One region of the Nocardioides pollutisoli genome, then DNA from elsewhere that is predicted to be linked to it. Evidence: predicted binding sites of a transcription regulator. Region 1 holds the regulator's gene; the other holds the start of a gene.
The links. Region 1 encodes HrcA, which represses chaperone genes, less so after heat shock. Its sites were predicted from a motif close to TTGGCACTCGNNNNNNNCGAGTGCCAA; they were not measured.

Region 1 (6,188 bases):
TGCCATTAGCGTGACGACCTCCGACACGCGCACGATCACCGTCCGATAGCGGCGCCGTCCCGGGAAGATGGATCCCATGTCTGCTCGTGCCCGCCTCGCGCTCGTCCTCACCGCCTCCGTCGTCGCCCTGGCGGGCTGCGGCGACTCCGCCGGCGACGACCAGAAGCCGACGAGCAACACCACCAAGCACCACCACAACGGCGGCAAGACCAGCGAGGCGGCCGACCCGTCGGAGTCCGCCACCGGCAGCAGCGACACCGTGACGGTGCCGGTCTACTTCGTGGGTGACACCCGGGACGGGACCAAGCTCTTCCGCGAGTTCCGCAAGGTCGAGGCCGACAACCCTGCCGACGAGGCGCTCGCGCTGATGACCGCCGGCGACGCGCTCGACCCCGACTACGACACGCTCTACCCCGACGGCTCCTTCGGTGGCGTCGAGATCGGCGACGACGCGATCACGGTCGCCCTCGCCGACGACGCGTGGACCACCGCTCCCGACGGGATGTCGCAGGGCGAGGCCCGGCTCGCGGCGCAGCAGCTCGTCTACACGGTGCAGGGCGTCGCGCAGTCGCGGCTGCCGGTCGAGATCACCCTCGACGGCGCGCCGGCCGACCTGTTCGGGCTGGGTGGCGAGCTCAGCAACGAACCGGAGATCGACGTACGCGCCCTGGTCAACGTGACCACCCCGGAGCAGGGCGCCAGCGTCAACGGGACCTTCACCGCCTCCGGCGTCTCGAGCTCCTTCGAGGCCACGACGCCGTGGGAGATCCGCGACGGCGACGGCAAGGTCGTGGCGAAGGGCTTCAGCACCGCGGACGGCTGGATGGACAAGCTCTACCCGTGGGAGACCCTCGTCGACGTGTCAGACCTGGCGCCCGGCGACTACACGTTCGTCGCGATGACCGACGACCCGTCCGGCGGCGAGGGCAGCGGCCCCACCGAGGACAGCAAGGCCATCACGGTCAGTTGAGGCTCAGCCCCCGCCGGCTCACACCAAACGGTTGCCTGCACACCGCCGACCGGGCACCGGCCCAGCCGGGCGGTGAGCCAGCAACCGTTCCGACGCGATCCGACCCACCAAACGGTTGCCTACTCACCGCCGACCGGGCACCGGCCCAGCCGGGCGGTGAGCCAGCAACCGTTCCGACCCGATCCGACCCACGAAACGGTTGCCTACTCACCGCCCACCGGGGCACCGGCCGGACGTCAGCCCCAGCGGTCGGTGCGTGACAGCAGCGCGGCCACGGCGGCGAGGCCGGCGGTCGACGTGCGCAGCACCTCCGTGCCGAGCCGCACCTGGAGCGCACCGGCGGCCACGAAGCCGTCGACCTCCTCGTCGGTGAGCCCGCCCTCGGGGCCGACGACCACGACGACGGTGCCCGAGCGCGGCACCTCGATCGATGCCAGCGGCAGGTGGGACTCCTCGTGTAGCACGACGGCGAGGTCGGCAGCGGAGATCAGGTCGACCACGTCGGGCGTCGAGGCGAGCTCGGCGACGGACGGGAACCACGTACGCCGCGCCTGCTTGGCCGCCTCGCGCGCCGTCGACCGCCACTTGGCGAGCGACTTCGTCGCGCGCTCGCCCTTCCAGACGGCGACGCTGCGCGCCGCGGCCCACGGCACGATCTCGGCGACCCCGATCTCGGTCAGCACCTCGACCGCGAGCTCGCCGCGCTCGCCCTTCGGGAGGGCCTGGACCACGACCACCGAGGGCGTCGGGGCCTCGTGACGGGTCACCGTGGAGACGGTCACGGCGAAGACCCGCTTGCCGGTCGAGGCGACCGGTCCCTGCACCGAGGTGCCGGCGCCGTCGGTGAGCACGACCTGCTCCCCCACCCGCAGGCGGCGTACGGCGACCGCGTGGTGCGCCTCGTCGCCCTCGACGGTCACCTCGTCACCGGCGACGACGCCGTCGAGCGACGGGACGAGGTGGACCGGGAGCGACATCAGTGAGCGTTGAACGCGTCGCGGAGCCGACCGAACACCGACTTGGTGCCGGGCCGGACCTGGCCCGACGGCTGCTCCTCCTCGCGGATCGCGGCCAGCTCGCGGAGCAATTCCTCCTGGCGCGGGTCGAGGCGGGTCGGCGTCTCGACGAGGACGGTCACGACGAGGTCGCCCCGCCCGCCGCGCAGGCCCGGGACGCCGCGGCCACGCAGCACCTGCTCGGACCCCGACTGGGTCCCGGCGCGCAGGTCGAGCTCGAAGCTGGTCTCCAGCTCGGGGTCCTCGGCGGGCTCGTCGCCCACCACGTCGGCCTCGAGCGTCGGCAGCGTGAGCGTGGTGCCCAGCGCGGCGGCGGTCATCGGCAGGGTGACCGTGCAGTGCAGGTCGTTGCCGTGACGGACGAAGACGTCGTGCGGGGCGACCTGGATCTCTACGTACAGGTCTCCGGCCGGGCCGCCACCGGGGCCGACCTCGCCCTCTCCGGTCAGCTGCACCCGGGTGCCGTTGTCGACGCCGGCAGGGATCTTGACGGTGAGGGTACGGCGCGAGCGGACCCGGCCGTCGCCGGAGCACTCCCGGCAGGGGTCGGGGATGATCGTGCCGAATCCGCGGCAGGCGGCGCACGGGCGGAGCGTGCGGATCTCGCCGAGGAACGACCGCTGCACGTGGGCGACCTCGCCCACGCCGTGGCAGGTCTCGCACGGGATCGCGTGGGTGCCGGGAGCGGCGCCCTCGCCCTGGCAGGTCGAGCAGAGGACAGCGGTGTCGACCTTGAGCTCGCGGGTGACGCCGAAGGCGGCCTCCGCGAGCTCGATCTCGATCCGGATCAGCGCGTCCTGGCCGCGGCGCTCGCGCGGTCGCGGTCCACGTCCCTGGCCACCGGCCGCGCCGCCGCCGAAGAACGCGTCCATGATGTCGGTGAACGAGAAGCCGGCGCCCTGGCCGAACCCGGCCGCCCCACCGCCGAACGGGTCACCGCCGCGGTCGTACGCCGCGCGCTTCTGCGGGTCGGAGAGCACCTCGTAGGCGAGGGAGATCTCCTTGAACTTGTCCTGGGCGTCGGGCTCCGGGTTGACGTCGGGGTGGTACTGCCGGGCCAGACGGCGGTAGGCCTTCTTGAGGGCGTCGGCGTCCGCGTCGCGGGCGACACCGAGCAGCTCGTACAGGTCCTGACTCACGTGGTTCCTTCGTTGTGGTGCGGATGGTGGTGCGGGAGGGGGTCTCAGGCGTCGTCGAGGATCCGCGACACGTAGCGCGCCACGGCTCGGACGGCCGCCATCGACCCGGGGTAGTCCATGCGGGTGGGCCCGACGATGCCGAGCCGGGCCAACGACTCGTCGCCGGGGCCGTAGCCGGAAGCGACGACGCTGGTCGACGCAAGCTCCTGGTAGGGGCCCTCGGCACCGATGCGGACGGTGAGGATCTCGCCGGACGTCGCCTCGCCGAGCAGCTTGAGGAGTACGACGTGCTCCTCGAGCGCCTCGAGCAGCGGCCGGACCGCGGAGTCGAAGCTGTCGCCGTAGCGCGCCAGGTTGGCGGCGCCCCCCACCACGATCCGCTCGTCGGAGCGGTGGTCGGACATCGCCTCGAGCAGGGTCTCCACGACGGTGGCAGTCACGGTCGAACCCTCGCCCTCGCTCGGGGCGATCGCCCGCAGCGCCGTGGCGGCGTCAGCGATCACCTCACCCGTGGCGGCGCGGTTGACCGTGCTGCGCAGCTCCGCGAGCTGCTCGTCGTCGAGCTCGACGGTGAGCTCGACGAGCCGCTGCTCGACGCGGCCGGTGCTGAGGATCAGCACCACGAGGAGGCGGTTGGGCGCGAGCGCGACCACCTCGATGTGGCGGACCGTGGAGCGGGAGAGCGTGGGGTACTGCACGACGGCGACCTGACGGGTCAGCTGCGCGAGCAGCCGGACCGAGCGCTGGACGACGTCGTCGAGGTCGACCGCGCCGTCGAGGAGCGTGGCGATCGCCCGCTTCTCGGCCGCGCTCATCGGCTTGACCGTGGTCAGCCGGTCGACGAAGAGCCGGTAGCCCTTGTCGGTCGGGACCCGGCCCGCACTGGTGTGCGGCTGCGCGATGTAGCCCTCGTCCTCGAGGGCAGCCATGTCGTTGCGGACCGTCGCGGACGAGACGCCGAGACCGTGGCGCTCGACCAGCGCCTTGGAACCGACCGGCTCCTCGGTCGCGACGTAGTCCTCGACGATCGCGCGGAGCACGGCCAGCCTGCGTTCCTCCTGCACGTCCGCCTCCTCACCACGTCGGCCACGATCTGGCACTCGAAGTTCCTGAGTGCCAAGCCTACTAGGCGCGTCCGCGACGGCCGCGTCGCGGAACGCCGTGGCGGTCGATGCGATCTTGTCGTAGGTTAGCCTTACCTAACTAACTCCTGGGAGGTTCCGTGCTCACGACCGATCCCGCCCGCCTCGCCGGCGACGCGCGCAGCATCCTCGCCTGCCCCGCGACCGTGACCCTGGTCGTCGAGGGCGAGCCGCGCGCCGTCGAGGAGGAGACCGCGCTCAGCGACGAGGACGGCCGCCCGAGCTTCGTCTGCCGTCCCGGCTCCCCCATCGCCCGCGCCGCGGTGCAGCACCGGAGCGCGCTCCTGACCCTCGCGAGCGGGCTCGGGGAGGCGGGCGGCGCCGACCGCGCGGACACGCTGACCCTCGCCGGACGGCTCGAGCGCACCGCCGTCGAGGACTGCGACTGCTGCAGCGAGGTGCGGTACGCCGTGACGCTGGACCTCAACTTCGTGCTGCTGACCCGGGGCGGGCGCCAGCACCGGGTGCCGCTCGACGAGTTCCACAGCGAGCAGCACCGCCTCAACCGGGGCCACCTCCAGCGCTCCGTCGAGCACGCCAACGACTGCCACCACGCCGAGCTGCGCCAGGCCGTCTCGCACGGCACCGGTACCGCGCCGAACGACCTGGTCGCCGTACGCCTCGCCCACCTGACACCCAGCGACGTCGAGATCCAGTGGGTCGACGTCGACGGCGCCCACCGCACCGTGGTCGCCTTCCCGCGCACCGCGCACGACCTGTCCGAGCTCGGCGAGTTCCTGCGTCGCGGGCTGCACGCCGGCCTCTGCTGAGACCAGCACTACGGTGGTCCCGTGGCATTCACGGAGGTCGCCGACCGGGTCTGGGTCGCGCGCTACGAGTGGTTCGACGTCAACGTCACCCTGGTCGGCGGTGAGCGCGGGCTGGTGGTCGTCGACACGCACGCGTCGTCCCTGGCCGCGCGCGAGGTGATCGCCGACGTACGCCGTCTGGGCGCGGGCGAGGTGGTCCGGATCGTCAACACCCACGAGCACTTCGACCACACCTTCGGCAACGGCGAGTTCCGCGCGGCGTACGGCGAGCTCCCGATCCACGCCCACGAGGAGGCCGCCGAGCGGACCGAGTCCGCGGGCGAGCGCATCAAGGGGCTGTACGACGCCGAGCCCGACGACCCGCACCGCGACGAGGTCCAGGCGACCGTCGTCGTGCCGGCCGACCACACCTTCTCGTCGGCGGTCACGCTCGACCTCGGCGACCGCGCCGTTGAGCTGGTGCACCCCGGTCGCGGCCACACCGGTGGCGACCTCGTGCTGCGGGTGCCCGACGTCGACGTGCTCCTGGCCGGCGACCTCGTCGAGGAGTCGATGGCGCGCAACGGCGTGCCCGGCTTCGGCGGCGACTGCTACCCCCTGGAGTGGCCACACTCCCTCGACATCGTGCTCAGCCTCAGCACGTCGTCGACGGTGGTCGTGCCCGGTCACGGCGCCCCGGTCGACCGTGAGTTCGTGGAGGAGCAGCGCAACGCGATCGGCATCGTCGCCCAGACGATCCGGGACCTGGCCGCCCGGGGCGTGCCTGTCGACCAGGCACTGGACGCGGCCGAGTGGCCCTACCCGCGCGAGGAGCTGGCGGCCGCCGTACGCCGTGGCTACGGGCATCTCTCGCGCAACGAGAAGCGGTTGCCACTCGCCTGAACGGGTACGCCACCTGCATGACTGAACACGGCATCGAGGACGAGGACCTGCCCGAGGACCTCCAGCCCTCCGACGACAACCCGCTCGCCAAGCCCCTCACCGACGAGGACGACCCCAAGTCGCCCGAGGAGCTCGACGTGCTCGGCGGCAAGGACCCCGAGGAGACGGACGAGACCGAGGACACCCAGGACTCCGGCGACTGACGGCGCGCCCTCACCGGCGGTGTCGGTGCCGCCGCCTAGCGTGACGCAGGTGAACGACCGCTACGG
Region 2 (6,188 bases), 580 kb from region 1:
CGGATCCGCCCGCGCAGGCCCGCGGCCATCACCATCGGCAGCACCGCCTGGTTGTCGGACCGGGTGGTCAGCACGATCTCGGTGGCACCCAGCGTGTGGGCCAGTCGGGCCGCGTCGACGAGCAGACGGGTGCCGATGCCTCGCCGCTGCCACGCCGGGTCGACGCGCAGCGTCACCGGTCGTACGCCGGGCTCCTCGGCCGCCGGCCGCACCACGGCCAGCCCCACGGGGGTCCCGTCGATCATCGCGGCGACCGAGTCACCGTCCACGGTGTACTCCGGTGTCGCCCCACCACCGACCCGGCGGCTGTGGCTCGGCGACATCGCGCTCTCGCGGCTGCGCTCGAGGACGTCGGAGACCAGGTCGGCGATCGCCGCGCCGCGCGCGTGCTCGGTCGCGGTGAACGGCGCCGAGCGGCGCACCTGCACCTGCACGTCGCCGACGGTCATGTCCATGACGTCGAGGTCCTGACCCCTCCCGGCGGTCGGGTCCGCCTCGGCGTCGAAGAGCCGCGCGACCACCTCGGGGAAGGAGGCCGGCTGGGCCAGGATCGTGCGCGACGCCTGGACGTAGCGCGTCGGCTGGTCGCTCAGCGCGGCCTCGGTGCACGGCCCGGCGCTCACGGACAGGCCACCGCTCCGGCCGATCAGGTCGGCGAGGTCGGCCTCGGTCCAGTCGTCCGGGGTGCTGAGCACCAGCTCGTCGGTCACCGACTCGATGCCCGGGAAGATCTGCAGTCCCAAGATGTTGACGCCGGCCTCGCCACAGGTCGCCGCCAGCATGGCCAGCGCCCCGGGTCGGTCGGGCAGCGTCGTACGTACCCTCCACAACATGGGCCCAGCGTGGCCGCCCGACGTTGCCGGATCGAGACCTCAGTGTTTCCGCAGTGCTACATGTGCCGCGCACCATGCGCACGGTGGGACCTGAGAGGCTGATCGCGTGCTCGGACTCCTGAGGCGCCACCCGGTCGCCGTCGCCGTCGTCCTGGTGTTCCTCGCACGACTCCCCGCACTCACCCGGCCGCTCCGCGCCGACGAGGCGGGCTTCCTGCTCGTGGCGCGGTCGTGGGACCCGCAGCCGGACAGCATGTTCGGGCCCTATTGGGTCGACCGGCCCCCGTTGCTGATCGCGGTCTTCAAGGTCGTCGACCTGACCGGCGGTGAGATCACGCTCCGCCTGCTGGGTGCCGCCGTCGCGGCGGCGGTCGTCGTGCTCGCGGCGTACGTCGCCCGCCTCGCGACCGGCCTGCGAGCGGCACCGTGGGCGGCCTTCATCGCGGCGGCCCTGCTGGCCAACCCGATGATCGACGTCGTCGCGGTCAAGGGCGAGCTGCTGGCGCTCCCCCTCCTGCTCGGCAGCATGCTGCTGACGCTGAGCGCCGTACGCCGCGGCTCGACCTGGTCCGCCTTCGCGGCCGGCCTGGCCGGCGCCACGGCGCTCGGCATCAAGCAGAACCTGGCATCCGCCCTGGTCTTCGCGGCGGTGCTGCTCGTCGCCTCTGCGCTCGCCGGTCGCCTCCACGTCCGCGAGACGCTCCGTCTCGCCGGCGCGGGTGTGGCGGGCGCAGCCGTGCCGGTGCTGGCCACCGTGGGCTGGGCGCTGGAGTCCGGCGTACGACTCTCCACGCTCTGGTACGCCGTCTACGGCTTCCGCACCGATGCAGCCCGGGTGATCGCCGACGGGGCGAGCGACGCCCCGCAGCGCCGGGCCATGATCCTCATCGCGATCGCGATCGGCTGCGGGCTGCTGCCGGTGATCGCGGGGCTCTTCGTACACCTGCGACGGCTCTGGCCCGACGACCCGCCGCTCGTGTCGGCGACGGTCTCGGTGGTGGCGTTCGACGTGGTCGCGCTCGTCGCGGGCGGCAGCTACTGGCAGGACTACCTGGTGCCGCTGGTGCCGAGCGCCGTGCTCTGCGTCGCGCTGGTCGCGGGGCGGCCGGACCGGGCCGGGCGGATCATGCGCGGCGTGGTGGTCGCCTCGGTGGTCTCAGCCGTGCTGGCGATGGTCTTCTGGATCGTCTGGAACGCCACCGGGCAGCAGGAGTTCGACGAGGTCCACACGGGCCGGGCGATCGCCGACGCCGCGGAGCCCGGGGACACCCTGGTCGTCTTCGGCGGACGGGCCGACCTCCAGGACACCAGCGGGCTCTCCTCGCCGTACCCCTACCTCTGGAGCCTGCCGATGCGCACCCGCGACCCGGGGTACGCCGACCTGGCGGCCCTGCTCGGCGGGCCGGACGCGCCGACCTGGCTGGTCGAGTGGGTCGACTTCGACGCCTGGACCGACACCGGCGTCGGTCAGCTCGGGTCGGTCGTCGACCAGCGCTACGTCGAGCACGGCACCGGCTGCAACGGCGGCACCATCTACCTGCTCAAGGGCGTCGAGCGCCCCGAGGTCACTCCCGACTGCGGCTGAAATGACGTCGACCCGCCCGAAAGCTTCGGGCGGGTCAACGTCAGGGGTGGATCAGTGGCCGTGGCCGTGCCCGTGGCCTGCAGCGGCCGGGGCGTCGTCTTCCTCTTCGGGCTTCTCGACGACCAGCGTCTCGGTCGTGAGCAGCATGCCCGCGATCGAGGTGGCGTTGACGAGTGCCGAGCGGGTGACCTTGACCGGGTCCAGGACGCCCTGGGCGACCAGGTCGCCGTACTCCTCGGTGGCGGCGTTGTAGCCGTTGCCGAGGCCGAGCTCGCGGACCTTGGTGGTGACGACGTAGCCGTTGACACCACCGTTCTCGGCGATCCAGCGCAGCGGCTCGTCGGCCGCCTTGCGGACCACGCGGACACCGGTGGCCTCGTCGCCGGTCAGGCCGAGGTCACCCTCGAGCACCGACACGGCGTGGATCAGAGCGGAGCCACCGCCGGGGACGATGCCCTCCTCGATCGCGGCGCGCGTCGCGGACACGGCGTCCTCGATGCGGTGCTTCTTCTCCTTGAGCTCCACCTCGGTGGCGGCGCCGACCTTGATCACGCACACGCCACCGGCGAGCTTCGCGAGGCGCTCCTGGAGCTTCTCGCGGTCCCAGTCGGAGTCGGTGTTCTCGATCTCGGCCTTGATCTGGTTGACGCGGCCCTCGACCTCGGCCGTGTCGCCCGCGCCGTCGACGATGGTGGTGTCGTCCTTGGTGACGACCACGCGACGCGCCTGACCGAGCACCTCGAGACCGACCTGGTCGAGCTTGAGGCCGACCTCGGGAGCCACGATCTGGCCGCCGGTCAGGGTCGCGATGTCCTGCATCATCGCCTTGCGACGGTCGCCGAAGGCCGGAGCCTTCACCGCCACGGCGTTGAAGGTGCCGCGGATCTTGTTGACGACCAGCGTCGAGAGCGCCTCGCCGTCGACGTCCTCGGCGAGGATGAAGAGCGGCTTGCCGGCGGCGATGACCTTCTCGAGCAGGGGGAGCAGGTCGGAGACCGACGAGATCTTGCCCTGGTGCAGAAGGATGTAGGGGTCGTCGAGGACGGCCTCCATGCGCTCCGGGTCGGAGACGAAGTACTGGCTGATGTAGCCCTTGTCGAACTGCATGCCCTCGGTGAACTCGAGCTCGGTGCCCATGGTGTTGGACTCCTCGACCGTGATCACGCCGTCCTTGCCGACCTTGTCGAAGGCCTGCGAGAGCAGGTCGCCGATCACGGCGTCGCGGCTCGAGATGGTCGCGACCGACGCCATGTCCTCGACGGACTCGACCTCGCGCGCGGCCTCCTTGAGGGCGTCGCCCACGGCCTCGGCCGCGGCGTCCATGCCCCGCTTGAGGCCCATCGGGTTGGCACCCGCGGCGACGGCGCGCAGGCCCTCGTGGACCATCGCCTGCGCGAGCACGGTGGCCGTGGTGGTGCCGTCACCGGCGATGTCGTTGGTCTTGGTGGCGACTTCCTTGCACAGCTGCGCACCGAGGTTCTCGAACGGGTCGTCCAGCTCGATCTCACGGGCGACGGTGACACCGTCGTTCGTGATGGTCGGGGCGCCCCACTTCTTGTCGAGGACGACGTAGCGGCCCTTGGGGCCGAGCGTCACCTTGACGGCGTTGGCGAGCTTGTCCACGCCGCGCTCGAGGCTGCGGCGGGCGTTCTCGTCGAACTCCAGGATCTTGGGCATTTCTCTCCTACGTCAGAAAAACAAGATCGGGTCGTGCGCCTGACAACGGCCGAAGGACCGTCGTCAGGCACACGACCCGTCAGATCAGGAAACGATCGCGAGGACGTCGCGCGCGGAAAGGATGAGGTACTCCTCGCCGGCGTACTTGACCTCGGTGCCGCCGTACTTGCTGTAGATGACCTTGTCGCCGACGTTGACGTCGAGCGGGACCCGGTTGCCGTTGTCGTCGATGCGACCCGGACCGACGCTCAGGACCTCGCCCTCCTGGGGCTTCTCCTTGGCGGTGTCCGGGATGACCAGGCCGGAAGCCGTGGTCTGCTCGGCCTCGAGGGCCTTGACGACGATCCGGTCCTCGAGAGGCTTGATGTTGACCGACACGATGTCGACCTCCACTTTCTGGCACTTCGATGTGTGGGTGGTTCACGTCTGTGCTCGCGGTTCCGGTACGCCGTCGCGGGGGTCGCACCGAGCTCGCAAGCGCTGGCACACTCACGGGGAGAGTGCCAGATCCGAAACTAGCACTCCCCCCAACCGAGTGCCAACGGTGCCCCCGGCTGACACGATCACCCGGTGGACCTCGACGCCTTCCGCTGGCTGCTGACCGACGACGGTCAGCGGTTGCTCGCGGCCGCGGTCGAGGCGGGGGACGACTCGCTGCAGACCCAGACCCGGCTGCGGCGTACGGCGGAGGCGGCCCACGTCGCCGCCGCGATCACCCAGGCCCGCCTGCGCGTCCGGGCACGTGACAAGTTCGGCGAGCTCGCGGACCGGATGTACTTCACGCCCGACGGCTACGAGCAGGCCACCCGGCTCCGGGTCGCCGAGCACCGCGCGGCCCGCCTCGTCGCGGCCGGCACCGAGACCGTGATCGACCTGGGCTGCGGGATCGGAGGCGACCTGATCGCGTCGTCGCGAGCCGGTCTCGTCTGCGCCGGTGTCGACCTGGACCCGCTCCGCGTCTACGTCGCCCGCGCCAACCTGGATGCCCTCGGGCTCGACGGTGCTGTCAGCGTCGCCGACGCGACGAGCGTCGACACCACGCCCTTCGAGGTCGCCTTCGCGGACCCCGCCCGTCGTACGGCGCGCGGCCGCACCTTCGACGTCGACGACTGGACTCCGCCGTGGCCGTTCGTCCTCGGCCTGCTCGCTCGCGACGCGTGCGTGAAGGTCGCGCCCGGCATCCCCCACGACCTGGTCCCCGCGGGGGTCGAGGCGGAGTGGGTCAGCGACCACGGCGAGGTGAAGGAGGCCGCGCTCTGGTCCGGCCGCCTGGCCACGACCGCACGACGGGCCACCGTGATCGGCGACGGCGGGCTCGCGACCCTGACCGACGAGGACGACCCGGGCGCTCCGGTGCGCGCGGTGGGCGACTACCTCTACGAGCCCGACGGCGCCGTGATCCGGGCCGGGCTGGTCACCGCGGTGGCCGCCGGCGTCGACGGCGGCCTCGTCGACGAGCACATCGCCTATGTGACGTCCGACCAGTCGTTCCGCACGCCCTTCGCCCGTGGCTACCGGGTCGTGGAGGAGCTCCCCTACCGCGAGAAGCCGCTGCGGGCAGCGTTGCGCGAGCGCGGCATCGGCCGGCTGACCATCAAGAAGCGTGGCGTCGACGTCGTCCCCGAGGAGCTGCGCAAGCGGCTCGCCCTGCGGGGCGACGAGGAGGCGACCATCGTGCTCACCCGGGTCGCCGGCGACGGCACCGCCCTCCTCGTCACGCCGTTCTGACGGTCCTCAGAAGTCGGCCTTCTCCGCACCGATCGTCGTGTCGTCACCGTGCCCGGTGTGCACGACCGTCTCGTCGGGCAGCGCGAAGAGCTTCGCCCGGATCGACTCCTTGATGAGGTCGGAGTCCGAGTAGGAGCGACCGGTCGCGCCCGGGCCGCCGTTGAAGAGCGTGTCGCCGGTGAAGACGCAGCCGAGGTCGGGCGCGTAGAGGCAGACCGCACCGGGTGCGTGGCCCGGCGTGTGCAGCACCTGGAGCGTCGTACCCGCGACGTCGATGGAGAGGCCGTCCTCGAGGTCGAGGTCCCACAGGTAGTTCTGGTGGGTCAGCTCCCACAGCGGCTTGTCGGCCGGGTGCAGCATGATCG

Region 2: a site for HrcA is predicted at 4,611-4,637, ahead of groES (co-chaperone GroES). Genes of this name have one in related genera too.

Annotation. Positions count from the first base shown of each region.
Region 1 covers NZ_JBDZDU010000001.1:79,418-85,605, forward strand. The annotation lists gene ABLE68_RS00370 (Gmad2 immunoglobulin-like domain-containing protein) at 77-970, shown strand; gene ABLE68_RS00375 (16S rRNA (uracil(1498)-N(3))-methyltransferase) at 1,207-1,947, opposite strand; gene dnaJ (molecular chaperone DnaJ) at 1,947-3,125, opposite strand; gene hrcA (heat-inducible transcriptional repressor HrcA) at 3,170-4,189, opposite strand; gene ABLE68_RS00390 (hypothetical protein) at 4,348-5,037, shown strand; gene ABLE68_RS00395 (MBL fold metallo-hydrolase) at 5,059-5,919, shown strand; gene ABLE68_RS00400 (hypothetical protein) at 5,937-6,122, shown strand; gene ABLE68_RS00405 (DUF3097 domain-containing protein) at 6,172-6,188, shown strand, end outside.
Region 2 covers NZ_JBDZDU010000001.1:661,560-667,747, forward strand. The annotation lists gene ABLE68_RS03155 (GNAT family N-acetyltransferase) at 1-833, opposite strand, end outside; gene ABLE68_RS03160 (hypothetical protein) at 940-2,418, shown strand; gene groL (chaperonin GroEL) at 2,470-4,095, opposite strand; gene groES (co-chaperone GroES) at 4,180-4,473, opposite strand; gene ABLE68_RS03175 (class I SAM-dependent methyltransferase) at 4,666-5,823, shown strand; gene ABLE68_RS03180 (MBL fold metallo-hydrolase) at 5,830-6,188, opposite strand, start outside.